3 regions of the Nesterenkonia sp. AN1 genome follow, and region 1 is predicted to be linked to each of the others. Evidence: riboswitches for the same ligand, from Rfam matches in the RefSeq annotation. Region 1 holds a riboswitch; each other region holds the start of a gene.

Region 1 (4,115 bases):
GAAGGCCCGGTGTGGGTCAGCACGATGTTGCCCTGGGTGCCGGCGGCCACCGGGTGTCCGGCCTCGTCCACGACGGCGGCGCCCCAGCCCGGCAGCTCGCGGGTCGCGGCCCCCGGCTTGAGCCCAGCGTCCTCCGGGCGCGGGGAGAGCACCGTGGACCCGGATTCGGACTGCCACCAGGTGTCCACCATCGGAAGCGCCGGTCGGCCGGCGTCGTCGGTGGTGTCTCGACCGATCTCACGGCGGATCCAGTGCCAGGCCTCGGGGTTGACGGCCTCGCCCACGGTGCCTGCGAGTCGGACCGAGGAGAGGTCGTACTGCGCCGGGACCCCCTCCGGGAACCAGCCCATCAGGGAGCGCACCAGGGTGGGGGCGGTGTAGTACGTGGTGACGTGATGGCGTTCGATGATCTCGAAGTGGCGGCCCTCGTGCGGGGTGTTGGGGGTGCCCTCGAAGATCACCTGGGTCGCACCAGCGGCCAGCGGCCCGTAGATCTCATAGGTGTGCGCGGTGACCCAGGCCAGGTCGGCGGTGCACCAGTGGACGTCCTTCTCGCGCCGGGCCGGATCGGGGTGGGCGAAGAGCCGCAGGTAGCTGTAGAGCGCACCGGTGAGGTAGCCGCCGGTGGTATGCACCAGACCCTTGGGCCTTCCGGTGGTCCCGGAGGTGTACATGATGAACAGCTCGTTCTCGGCGTCGAAGAACTCCGGGATGTGCTCGGCAGAGGCGGTCTCCACCACGTCATGCCACCAGAGGTCCCGTCCCGGGGTCCATTCCACGACCGAACCGGTGCGCCGGATCACCAGGACGTGCTCGAGGTTGCCGCCGTGCTCGGCCGTGGCCCCGGCGACGGCGGCATCGGCATTGGCCTTCACCGGCACCGCCTTGCCGCGGCGGTATTGACCATCGGTGGTGACCAGCAGCTTCGCACCGGTGTCCTCGACCCGGAACTTCAGCGCCTCCGCGGAGAAGCCGCCGAAGACCAGCGAGTGCACCGCGCCGATCCGGGCGCAGGCCAGGGTGACCACGATGGTCTCGACCAGCACCGGCAGATAGATCACCACGCGATCCCCACGGGTGACCCCCATGGCGCTCAGCGCATTCGCCGCCTGGTTGACCCGCCGGCCCAGCTCGGCGTAGCTGACGTCCGCGCGGTCTCCCGGCTCGCCCTCGAAGTGCAGCGCGATCTTCTCCCCGCGTCCGGCGGCGACATGGCGGTCCACGCAGTTCACCGCGGCGTTGAGCGTTCCGCCCTCGTACCAGCCGATCTTCGGGCCGCGTCGGGTCACCGAGCTCGGCGGGGTCCAGGAATGGGTGGTCTCCCAGGGGGTGGACCAGTCCAGCAGGTTCGCCGCGTCGGACCAGAAGGCCAGACGTTGGTCCTCATCCTGCGGATCCGCCCAGGTGTGCACGGCGGCGGGATGCGCCGGATCTTCCGGGACGCTCGCGTCTGCGGGCACGGTGGAGCGAGGGTGGGTGGTCAAGAAGGGTCCTTCGGGTCAGCTCAACGGGGCCAGGGTCTTGAACTCGTGCTGGTGGAAGACCAGCCCGGCGGCACCCTCGGTGAAGCCCAGGTCCAGGATCTCGAGCACGATGATGTCGTGGTCCCCGGCGCGGACCTGGTCATAGATCCGGGTGCGCAGCCACATCGGCACGCCCTCGAGCAGCAGCGCCGAGCCCTGGAGCTGGTAGTCCACCCCGGTGAAGCGGTTGGCGCGGTCCTTCGAGGCGATCTGCCGGCACAGCCCGTTCTGATCGCGGCCGAGCACCGAGATTCCCAGTTCCCCGCCGCTGCGCTCGAGCTTCGGCCAGGTGGAGGAATTGTGCTGCACCGCCAGGGTGACCAGGGGCGGTTCCAGCGAGACGCCCACTGTGAAGGTGGACGCGATGATCGCCTCGGGGGTCCCGTCGATCTCCGCGCCGACCGCGACGATCCCCTGCGGGAACTGCGCCAGGGCATGGCGCAGCGCAAAGGAGTCCACGCGAGATGCTGCGGTGGGGTTCTCGAGGGTGCGTGCAGGGACAGACATGCGAATCAACTCCATCGGTCCTGGCGTTAGCACCCGGCGTATCCGGGTTGCTGCGGCGTCTCTGAGCCAGATCTCTCAGCCGCTCGGGATGGTTACAGGTCCACGCTACGCGTGGTCCCGCCGACCAGCAAGAATCGCTCGCACTGTGAGACGCCACATGACATTCCGCCGCCAGACGCAGCCCGGCAGTGTGCAGCAGCGGCAGAGTTCAGACGTGCGGCGTCATGTGAACTTGACGAATCAGTCCTTGCGCACTCTATATTTAGCGTCATCACCATCCAGAGCGACCGAGGGATCTGGCCCGCAGACGTCGCAGCAACCCGGGAATGCCGGGTGCTACCGCCAGAATCGATGGAGGAAAGAATGAACATTCAACTGCCTGTGCCCCAGATTCTTCGCGACGCCATCGAGCGCGTGGGGCTCTCCGCGCTCGACCGAGAGCGCAGCCGGGAACTCGCCCGCAGTGAGGTCAGGGAGCTCGTCTCCTGCGGCATCGGACGGCTTCGGGTGCCCGAGTCGGCCGGGGGCCACGGACTGGACTGGGTTCAGACCACCGAGGTCCTTGTGGAGCTCGCAGCCCAGGACAGCAACATCCCGCAGGTGCTGCGCGGCCACTTCGCGGTCCAGGAGGATCTGCTGTGGCGCTCAGGTGCCGCACCAGGTTCTGCGCCCGAGGCCGGGCCCGTCGTGCAGCGCTGGCTCGCGCGGCTGGTGGCGGGAGAGCTGGTCGGCAACGCCTGGACCGAGCCGGGGAAGGGTGGCTTCCACCAGTCCGGCACCGTGGTCAGCGAGACCGCCCACGGGCACGTGGTCAACGGGGTGAAGTACTACACCACGGGTGCGATCTTCGCGGACTGGCTCGACGTCACCGCCCGGGATGCCGCCGGCAATGAGCTTGCGGTACTCGTGCGCCGGGACCAGCCAGGCGTGGAGATCGACGACGACTGGGACGGCTTCGGTCAGCGCACCACCGGATCAGGCACCGCCCGGCTGACCGACGCGTGGTGGAGGAGGCCGAGCTGCGCGGGCTGAGTGACCGCTTCCCGTATCAGACCGCGCTGTACCAGCACTTTCTGCTGATCGTGCTTGCCGGTGTCGCCGAGGCCGCGGCCCGTGACGCGGCCGCGCTGCTGCATGAGCGCTCGCGGACCTTCTCCCACGCCAACACTCGCACCCCGCGCACCGACCCGCAGCTGCTGCAGGCCGTCGGTGAGGTGGATGCGGTGGCGGCGCTGGCGCGTGCGCAGGTCCTCGCCACCGCGGCGAGCCTGGATGCGGCCTTCGCCGAGCGAGGCAGTGCCAGCGATGCCCAGATCGAGGCTGCCAATGCGGTGGAGCTGGCCACCGGACGCGCCCAGGTGGCGCTGCACCGCCCCGTGCTGGAGGCGGTCACCCGGATCTTCGATGTCCTCGGCGCCTCCGGGGTGAGCCAGTCCCGAAGCCTGGACCGGCACTGGCGCAACGCCCGCACCGTCACCAGCCACAACCCCTGGGTCTATAAGGCTCGGATCGCCGGAGACCACCGGGTCAACGGCACCGAGCCGGTGCGGCTGTGGAGCGTCGGCGAACCCGATGCCGCGGGGGAGTCCGCCGCCGCCGATGTGCAGAACCTGATCCAGACCACCGACCCGACGTCCTAGGAGACCAACGAATGACCTTCCCGACCACAGAGTCAGGCACGCGCGAGATCCTCTTCAACGCCTTCGACATGAACTGCGTGGTGCATCAGTCCCCGGGACTGTGGCGCCACCCTGAAGACCGCGCCCGGGACTACAACACCATCGGGTACTGGACCGAGGTGGCGCAGATCCTGGAGCGCGGGCTCTTCGACGGCCTCTTCATCGCCGACGTGCTCGGCCCCTACGACGTCTTCGGCTCGAACCCGGAGGCAGCCCTGCGCTCTGGCGCGCAGATCCCGCTGCAGGATCCGTTCCTGCTGGTCTCAGCGATGGCAGCGGTGACGAAGAACCTGGGCTTCGGCATCACCGCCGGCACCGCCTATGAGCACCCCTACCCGTTCTCCCGGCGACTGGGCACCCTGGATCACCTCACCGGCGGCCGCGTGGGCTGGAACGTGGTCACCGG
Region 2 (4,115 bases), on a different contig from region 1:
GGCAGCCCGGAGTAGTAGACCCGCCGGACGTCGTCGTGGGCCTCCAGGTATTCGGCCACCTTCTGGGCGTTCTCCACGTGGCGCTCGATCCGCAGCGAGAGGGTCTCGAGCCCGAGGTTGATCTCGAAGGCGTTGTGCGGGGACAGCGCCGGTCCGAAGTCGCGCAGCAGCTGGACCCGGGCCTTGAGGATGAAGGAGAGATTGACTCCGAAGATCCCCTCGGATCCGAGATCGCGGCCGAAGACCAGCCCGTGATAGCTCTCATCCGGTGTGGAGAAGCCGGGGAAGTGCTCGGGGTGGGCGAAGTAGTCGAAGCGTCCGGAGTCCACGATCACCCCGGCGATGGCGGTGCCGTGCCCACCGAGGAACTTGGTGGCCGAGTGCACCACGACGTCGGCGCCGAAGTCGAAGGGCCGGATCAGGTAGGGCGTGGTCAGGGTGGAGTCGATGATCAGCGGCGCGCCGAACTCGTGCGCCACCGAGGCGACGCCTTCGATGTCGAGCACGTCGCCGCGCGGGTTCGCCACGGCTTCGCCGAAGAAGGCCACCGTGTTCTCCCGGGTGGCGGCGCGCCAGGACTCGAGGTCATCGGGGTCCTCCACGAAGGAGACCTCGATGCCGAACTTCGGCAGGGTGTGCTTGAAGAGGTTCTGTGTGCCGCCGTAGAGCGTGGGCGATGCGACGATGTGGCTGCCGGCGTGGGCGATGTTCAGCAGTGCCAGCGAGGTGGCGGCCTGTCCGGAGCCGACGGCGAGCGCCCCGACTCCGCCTTCGAGGGCGGCGATCTTGTCCTCCACCGCCTGGACGGTGGGATTCCCGATGCGGGAGTAGATCGGGGCGATCTCCTCGAGGCCGAAGCGGCGCGCGGCCGCGGCGGTGTCCGGGAAGACGAAGGAGGTGGTCTGTTGGATCGGCAGTGCCCGTGCTCCGGTGACCGGGTCGGGGGCGACGCCGGCGTGGATCTGCTGGGTCTCGAACTGCCAGGTGTTCTCGTGGCTCAAGGGATTCTCCATTCAATGCGGCCCAGGATCTGGACCGGATCTGAACGTCGCTGCCGGTGAGCGTGTTGCCGGCGCCGAATCCTGTACGGCCCTGTCCTGAGGACTGGGGTGAAGGGCCCGCACTGGTGTGTGGCCCGCGCTTGCCACGGTCAGTCCTTGGATCTTCTCCGGGACTGCCGCAACCAGGTCGTCACCCGGGGCACCCCACCGCGAACTGGAGGGTTGCCGGCCAGCAAACCGGGGTTTTGCGCTGGCACTCTTGACCTAGGGATAAGTCTGCATCGCGGAATGCTCCGGTGCAAGTGCGGTGGGTCCGGCGGGTTCGCAGTTCGTCATGTTCGGCGCCCGACGGGCGAGGATCCGTGGCGCTGCTGCCGGGTCGAGGCGCTCCATCTCTGGACTCTCCCCCATGCGCTCTTCCCGACCGAGATCCTTGCGGAATCCCCCACCGGATCCGGGATCTCCTTCCACGGGGAGGACTACGCCGATGGGGACGAGGTCTTCGTCGGGGCAAGCACTGCGCAGTCGATCAGCTACCCGGTCCCGGAGGAGTGCGACGCAGACCTCGCGCCCGATGCGTGTGATGCCGAGGCCCCACAGTGGACGGTCACCCCGTCTGCCCCAGCTCCGTGAAGCCGACGGTCACTGGCTTCCCGGCCCGAGAGAATGTAGCGTTTCTTTCGAAATAGAGAACCAAAATATTGGATATCCATCTCATGCCTTCTGCGACATCTCCCGCAGTGATTGCGCTTAATCCAGTGATCGACTCCTCCTGGATCGACATTGCGTGGTGGGGCATACCGATCGCCTACGCCACGGCTCTCCTCTGGGCCGCGGTGGAGCTGGTCCGGAACCAGAGCCTTGACCTCGCGCCCAAGATCGCCTTCGCGTTCCTGATGGTCCTGGCACCGTTCATCGGCTCGGTTCTGACCATTCTGCTGGTCCGGACCCACGCGCGGCCCTCGGCTCGAGGTCAGACCGAGGGAACCGCACCGACGGAGGATCCCACGCTGGCACGGGTCACTCAGGACCGAGGAACGCGAACGGCTCGGCCGGTTCGAACAGATCGCTGACCTCTCCCACGTGACCCTCGGGCGGCCCCTCGCTGAGCACCAGACGGCGGACCCCGGAGCCTTCGCCGAGCGCGAGCCGGTCCAGCGAGACCCAGATGACGCTGGGCCGCAGCGCGGAGTCGAAGTAGTACCGGCGGTCCTTGTGGTCCGCCACGGTGCGCCACTGGGTCGAGGAGATGTTCGGCTGCCCCGGGGTGGAGATCCCATAGGGGACCGAGGCGTTGCGGATGACTCCGAACACCGCCGCGGTCGCGATGGTGCGGTCCTCGACCTGGGGCACCGCGTTGACGTAGAAGCTGGCCCGGACATAGCGGTCTGCGGCGCGGTTGGTGCCCGGCAGCATCACGGTCCCGCCGATCCCGCGCCAGTAGGCGTCGACCGCCAGCTGTTCCGCGAAGGGCGGCGAATTGGTCATCACCTGGTGCGCCCGGTCGTGGTGGATCTGCAGCGTCCCGTCCAGGTACTCACAGATCGCGCTGTCCCCAGAAGCATCGGAGATCGACAGGTGCATGGTCGCCTCGCGCGGCTGCCCTGGCACCCCGGCGGTGACCACGGCAAAGTCTTCCCGGGCCAATACTTCCACCGCCTCCGCCACGGTGGCGCAGCTATCCAGCACATACTGGGCCCACGCGCCGAGGGAGAGCTTCGGCCGGACGTCATCGAGCCTGGGGTAGCGCGATTCCACCAGCCAAAGCGCATTGGCGACGAGGCCGCACTCATTGATCCCATCGGTGGTCGAGACGTCATAGCCGGTGGCGATCACGCTGCCGTAGCGAGATGTCCAGGTCAGCGAGCGCGGCCCGGCTCCTCCCTTCCGCGGGAGACCGCGCGGGAAGACCCACAGATTCGTCCCCAGGTCGGCGTTCCAGTCCATGGACCGGGCGGTCAGCACACGGTCCTGTTCGCCCAGGTAGACCACTCGTGTGCACATCAGACCCGCCTCTCCCCGATCCGGGGCGTTCGTTGGGCCTCAGTGTGTTCCAGGCCATATCCCGAGGTCAACCCTGACCTAGACTCAGCTTCCATGACCGCTTCTGACCCTGACGTCCCGATGATCCTGCGCGGCGCCTTTGCGTCGCATGCCTTGAGCACCGACCCGGCCGAGCTTGACGCCCACTCGGTGGACAAGGGGCCGCTGGAGCACTGGCAGGTGCACCGACCGCGCGCTGTGGTCTTCCCTGAATCGACCCAGGACGTGCAGAAGCTGGTGCGACTCTCGGCCGAACACGGGTTCGCGCTGATCACCCGCGGCGCCGGGACCTCCGTCTCCGGCGGGGCGAACACCACCGAGGGATCCGTGGTGCTGAACCTGGCCCGGATGAACCGGATCCTGGCAATGCGGCCGGAGGACGAGGTCGCCGTGGTCGAACCAGGCGTGATCAACGCCGACCTCAACGCTGCCGCCGCGGAGCACGGGCTGATGTACGCCCCTGACCCGGCGAGCTACCGCATCTCCACCATCGGAGGCAACGTCGCCACCAACGCCGGCGGCCTGCGCTGCGCCAAGTACGGGGTGACTCGGGACTCGGTGCTGGCCCTGGACGTGGTCCTCGCCGACGGCACATTGATCCATACCGGCCAGGCCACCTTCAAAGGTGTCGCCGGCTACGACCTGACCAGCCTGTTCGTCGGGTCCGAGGGAACCCTGGGCATCGTCGTCGGGGTCACCGTGCGACTGCGCCATCTGAGTGAGCACACCGAGACCATCGCGGCGTTCTTCGAGGAGCTGACCACCGCCGCCCAGGGAGTCCTGGAGATCGGCAAGGCTCGGGTGCAGCCGGCGATCACCGAGCTGCTGGACCACAACACCATGCTCGCCCTGGATGAGGCCCAGGGCTCGGATCTGGCGGGGCGCGGCAACACGCTGCTGCTGATCCAGACCGATGGCCACGGTGCGGCCATCGAGGCCGAGATCATCCGCGAGGTGCTGCGCGGCCTCGGCGCGTTGGTCAGCGACCCCGGCTCCACCGAGTCCGAGCGGCTGATCGAGCTGCGTCGGCACGCCCGCGGCGACGGGGTCGTCACCGAGGTGCGCGTGGGT
Region 3 (4,115 bases), on a different contig from region 1:
GCGGGCATGGGTGCGACCATCGTGCCGCTGCTGCTCTCCACCGGGTTCCACGTCAACGTGGATCTGCGCGAGGCGATGCAGAACCTCACCCGACCGGCCACGCTGTGCCGCGCGCTCGGCCCCGATGGTCGACTGACCGAGCTGCTGGCTCATCGGCTGGGGGAGATCGGCGCCGATCCCGACCGGGACATCATCATCCTCGGCGCGGCAGGCTCCTCCGACGGCTCGGCGGTCCGCGACTGCGAGACCGCCGCCGCGATGCTCGGGAGCCATCTCGGAGTCGAGGTCCACGAGTCCTATCTCTCCTTCGCGCAGCCCAGCGTCACCGCGGCGGTGGCGCGTGCCCGCGCCGAGCACCCTGGGCGGCGCGTGGTGGTGGCGAGCTATCTGCTGGCCCCGGGCTACTTCCAGACGCTGCTCGAATCGGCCGGCGCCGACCTGACCGCCGAGCCGCTGCTGGCTTCCGGTCGCCCCACGGCTCCGGCGCAGCTCGTCGACCTCGTGCTGGAGCGGTATTCCAAAGCCGTGCCCGTGCCGGCCTCCGCACCCCAGCCGCAGGAGGCGTCATGACCGGCGTGCCCACCTTGCCCGAGGTCAGCATCACCGTGGAGGAGCTCCGCGCCCTCCAGCGCACCGGTGCGCCGCTGACGCTGCTCGATGTCCGATGGCGGCAAGACCGCCCGGAGGGCCTTCCCGAATACCTGGCTGGGCACATCCCGGGTGCGGTGTTCGTCGACCTGGAATACGAGCTCAGCACCCCGGACCGGCCCGCAGGGGATGGCGCGCATCCGCTGCCCGACCCTGCCGCGTTCCAGGAGTCGGTGCGCCGCTGGGGCATTGGTCCGGAGGACACCGTGGTGGTCTATGACGACCTGAAGAACTTCTCCTCGGCGCGCGCCTGGTGGCTGCTGCGCCATGCGGGCCTTGCCGATGTGCGGGTGCTCGACGGCTCGCTGCGCGCCTGGGTCCAGGCCGGGCATGCCCTCGCTGAGGGCTTCGAGCTGCCTGAGGCCACGGAGGCGGAGATCAGGTTCGGGGCGATGAAGACCGCGGACCTGGGTGAGATCGCGGCCCTCGGATCCGAGGCGCAGCTGATCGACGCCCGATCCGCCCAGCGCTACGCCGGTGACGGGCGCATCCCGGGGGCGCTGAACGCGCCGGTCGCCGGGAACGTCGACGACCATGGACGGCTGCTCCCGGCTGCCCAGCTGCAGCAGTGCTACCTGGAGCTCGGGGTGAAGCCCGGGGTCCCCGTCTACTGCTACTGCGCCTCCGGAGTCCACTCCGCGTACGCGGTGCTCGCGCTCAGCGCTGCGGGCTTCGACCCGGTGCTCTTCCCCGGAGGATTCGGCCAGTGGGTCCACGGGGGAGACCGCACAGTTCACCCCACTCTTCGTCCATGAACTTTAATGACACATATATTTGATAAGTTCAGGTTTGTATTTTAGTGTGGAGTATCGCACCGCACGAGGGCGACCAACCATCCAGAGCGGCTGAGAGACCTGGCTCGACGACGCCGCAGCAACCCGGAACCGCATGCACATGCCGGGTGCTCACGCCGGGAACGATGGAGGCATTTTGTCGACCGATACAGCTACCACGACCGCCGCCAGCAGGCGGCCCGACCGTTCATCCCCACGGCCTAACGGCCAGTGGAAGATCGACGGCAAGGACCCGCTGAACCACAACGAGGAGCTCAAGCAGGCCGACGACGGCCTGAACGTCCGCGAGCGGATCGAACAGGTCTACTCCAAGGAGGGCTTCGACTCGATCCACTCCGATGACCTGCGCGGCCGCTTCCGCTGGTGGGGCCTCTACACCCAGCGACGCCCCGGAGTCCCCGCCGGTGCGCACAACTCGCTGCCCCCGGAGGAGGTCGACGACAAGTACTTCATGCTCCGGGTCCGGATCGACGGCGGCGCACTGACCACCGAGCAGCTGCGCGTGGTCGGTCAGATCGCCGTGGACTTCGCCCGCAACACTGCGGACCTGACCGACCGGCAGAACATCCAGCTGCACTGGGTGCAGGTCGAGGACGTCCCGGAGATCTGGCGCCGCCTCGAGTCCGTGGACCTGGGCACCACGGAGGCCTGCGGAGACGTTCCGCGGGTGATTCTGGGCTCTCCCGTGGCTGGGATCTGCGCAGAAGAGATCATCGACCCCTCTCCGGTGATCGCCGAGATCGCCCGCCGCTACATCGGGGACTCCACGCTCTCGAACCTCCCACGCAAGTACAAGACCGCGATCACCGGACACCCCAGCCAGGACGTGGTCCACGAGATCAACGACTTCGGCCTGGTCGGCGTCGTCCACCCCGAACACGGCCCGGGCTACGACGTCTGGGTCGGCGGGGGACTCTCCACCAACCCCCGGCTCGCCGAACGCCTCGGGGTCTTCACCACCGAGGACGAGGCGCCGGATGTGTGGCACGCGGTGACCCAGGTCTTCCGCGACTACGGCTACCGACGGCTGCGGCAGAAGGCCAGACTGAAGTTCCTGCTCAATGACTGGGGCCCGGAGAAGTTCCGGCAGGTCGTCGAGGACGAATACCTGGGCCACCGGCTCCGGGACGGGCTGCCTGCTCCCGCGCCGAGCCGCCCAGGGGACCACGTAGGCGTCCACCGGCAGAAGGACGGGCGCTACTACATCGGCGCCGCTCCCGTCGTCGGCCGGGTCAACGGGGAGCTGCTGGTGAAGCTGGCCGAGCTGCTGGAGGCCAACGGGTCTCACCGGCTGCGCACCACCCCGCACCAGAAGCTCGTGGTGCTCGACGTGCCCGAGCAGAACCTGGCCACGGTCAAGGCCGGGCTGAGCGACCTGGGTCTCGACCCCGATCCCACCGTCTTCCGCCGATCCACGATGGCCTGCACTGGCATCGAGTTCTGCAAGCTGGCGATCGTGGAGACCAAGACCACCGCCCAGAAGACGATCTCCGCACTGGAGATCCGGCTCGCGGACGTGGCCGATCAGCTTCCCGAGCGGCTCACCCTGCACATCAACGGCTGCCCGAACTCCTGCGCCCGCATTCAGACCGCCGACATCGGGCTTAAGGGACAGCTGCTGCCCGACCCCGACGGCGAGAAGACGCCCGGCTTCCAGGTCCACCTGGGCGGAGGGCTGGCCTCCTCCGATCGGGAGGATCCAGGGCTCGGTCGGACGGTCCGCGGCCTGAAGGTCACCGTGGAGGGGCTGGTCGACTACACCGAGGCGCTGATCCGTCGCTACCTGCGCACCCGGGACAGCTCCAGCGAGTCCTTCGCAGCCTGGGCCCACCGGGTGGAGGAGGGTCAGCTGCAGCTGGAGGAACCAGAGCCGCAGCTGCAGGAACCCGCGAAGGGGGCGGTCTCATGACGGACCCGACCCCGAGCACCAGCCGCTCCACCAGCAGCGTCAGCTCGACCAGAACCGCCAGTTCCAGCACCGACCTCACCACCAGCGCCGACGCGTCCCGAGAACTCGCCGCATCCGGGGCTGAGGCGCTGGGCGTGGAGTCCCGCGCTGAGGACGTCATCGCCTGGGTGGCCGAGAACTTCTCCGCCCGTGAGGTCGCGGTGGCCTGCTCCATGCAGGACTCGGTCCTGCCGGCCCTGGTCGCCGACCAGCTTCCCAGTGTGGACGTGCTGTTCCTGGAGACCGGATATCACTTCGTGGAGACCATCGCTGCACGCAATGAGGTGGCTCGCGCGCTCGACGTCACCGTCGTCGATGTCCTGCCCCGGCTCAGCGTGGCCGAGCAGGACCGCGTCCACGGCAAGGACCTCTTCAAGACCGATCCGGCCGCCTGCTGCCGGATGCGCAAGATGGACCCGCTGGGCGAGGTGCTCACCGGCTACCGGCTCTGGTTCACCGGCGTCCGCCGCGACGAGGCACCCACCAGGGTCGACACGCCCCTGGTCACCTGGGACGAACTGCATGGCCTGATCAAGGTCAACCCGCTGGCCACCTGGACCTTCGATGACCTGGTGGAGCATTCGCAGCGCAACGGCCTGCCGGTGAACCCGCTGCTCGACAACGGCTACCCCTCCATCGGGTGCAAGCCCTGCACCCTCCCGGTGGCGCCGGGGGAGGATCCTCGCTCGGGCCGCTGGGCCGGATCCGGGAAGGTCGAATGCGGC

The links. A riboswitch is a leader RNA that binds a small molecule or an ion and turns the genes downstream of it on or off. The one in region 1 is predicted to bind S-adenosylmethionine.
Region 2: another riboswitch for S-adenosylmethionine. It lies ahead of BG28_RS03655 (O-acetylhomoserine aminocarboxypropyltransferase/cysteine synthase family protein); the one in region 1 lies ahead of BG28_RS15790 (acyl-CoA dehydrogenase family protein).
Region 3: another riboswitch for S-adenosylmethionine. It lies ahead of BG28_RS12680 (nitrite/sulfite reductase); the one in region 1 lies ahead of BG28_RS15790 (acyl-CoA dehydrogenase family protein).

What each region holds. Positions count from the first base shown of each region.
Region 1 is NZ_JEMO01000006.1:182,793-186,907, reverse strand. It holds gene acs (acetate--CoA ligase) at 1-1,484, opposite strand, end outside; gene BG28_RS04740 (flavin reductase family protein) at 1,500-2,030, opposite strand; SAM riboswitch class I at 2,039-2,125, opposite strand; SAM riboswitch class I at 2,302-2,388, shown strand; gene BG28_RS15790 (acyl-CoA dehydrogenase family protein) at 2,394-3,062, shown strand; gene BG28_RS15785 (hypothetical protein) at 3,032-3,670, shown strand; gene BG28_RS04730 (LLM class flavin-dependent oxidoreductase) at 3,682-4,115, shown strand, end outside.
Region 2 is NZ_JEMO01000005.1:77,881-81,995, forward strand. It holds gene BG28_RS03655 (O-acetylhomoserine aminocarboxypropyltransferase/cysteine synthase family protein) at 1-1,001, opposite strand, end outside; SAM riboswitch class IV at 1,133-1,266, opposite strand; gene BG28_RS15600 (hypothetical protein) at 1,718-2,074, shown strand; gene BG28_RS03670 (linear amide C-N hydrolase) at 2,022-3,005, opposite strand; gene BG28_RS03675 (FAD-binding oxidoreductase) at 3,099-4,115, shown strand, end outside.
Region 3 is NZ_JEMO01000024.1:36,989-41,103, reverse strand. It holds gene BG28_RS12690 (sirohydrochlorin chelatase) at 1-570, shown strand, start outside; gene BG28_RS12685 (sulfurtransferase) at 567-1,403, shown strand; SAM riboswitch class I at 1,478-1,574, shown strand; gene BG28_RS12680 (nitrite/sulfite reductase) at 1,579-3,351, shown strand; gene BG28_RS12675 (phosphoadenylyl-sulfate reductase) at 3,348-4,115, shown strand, end outside.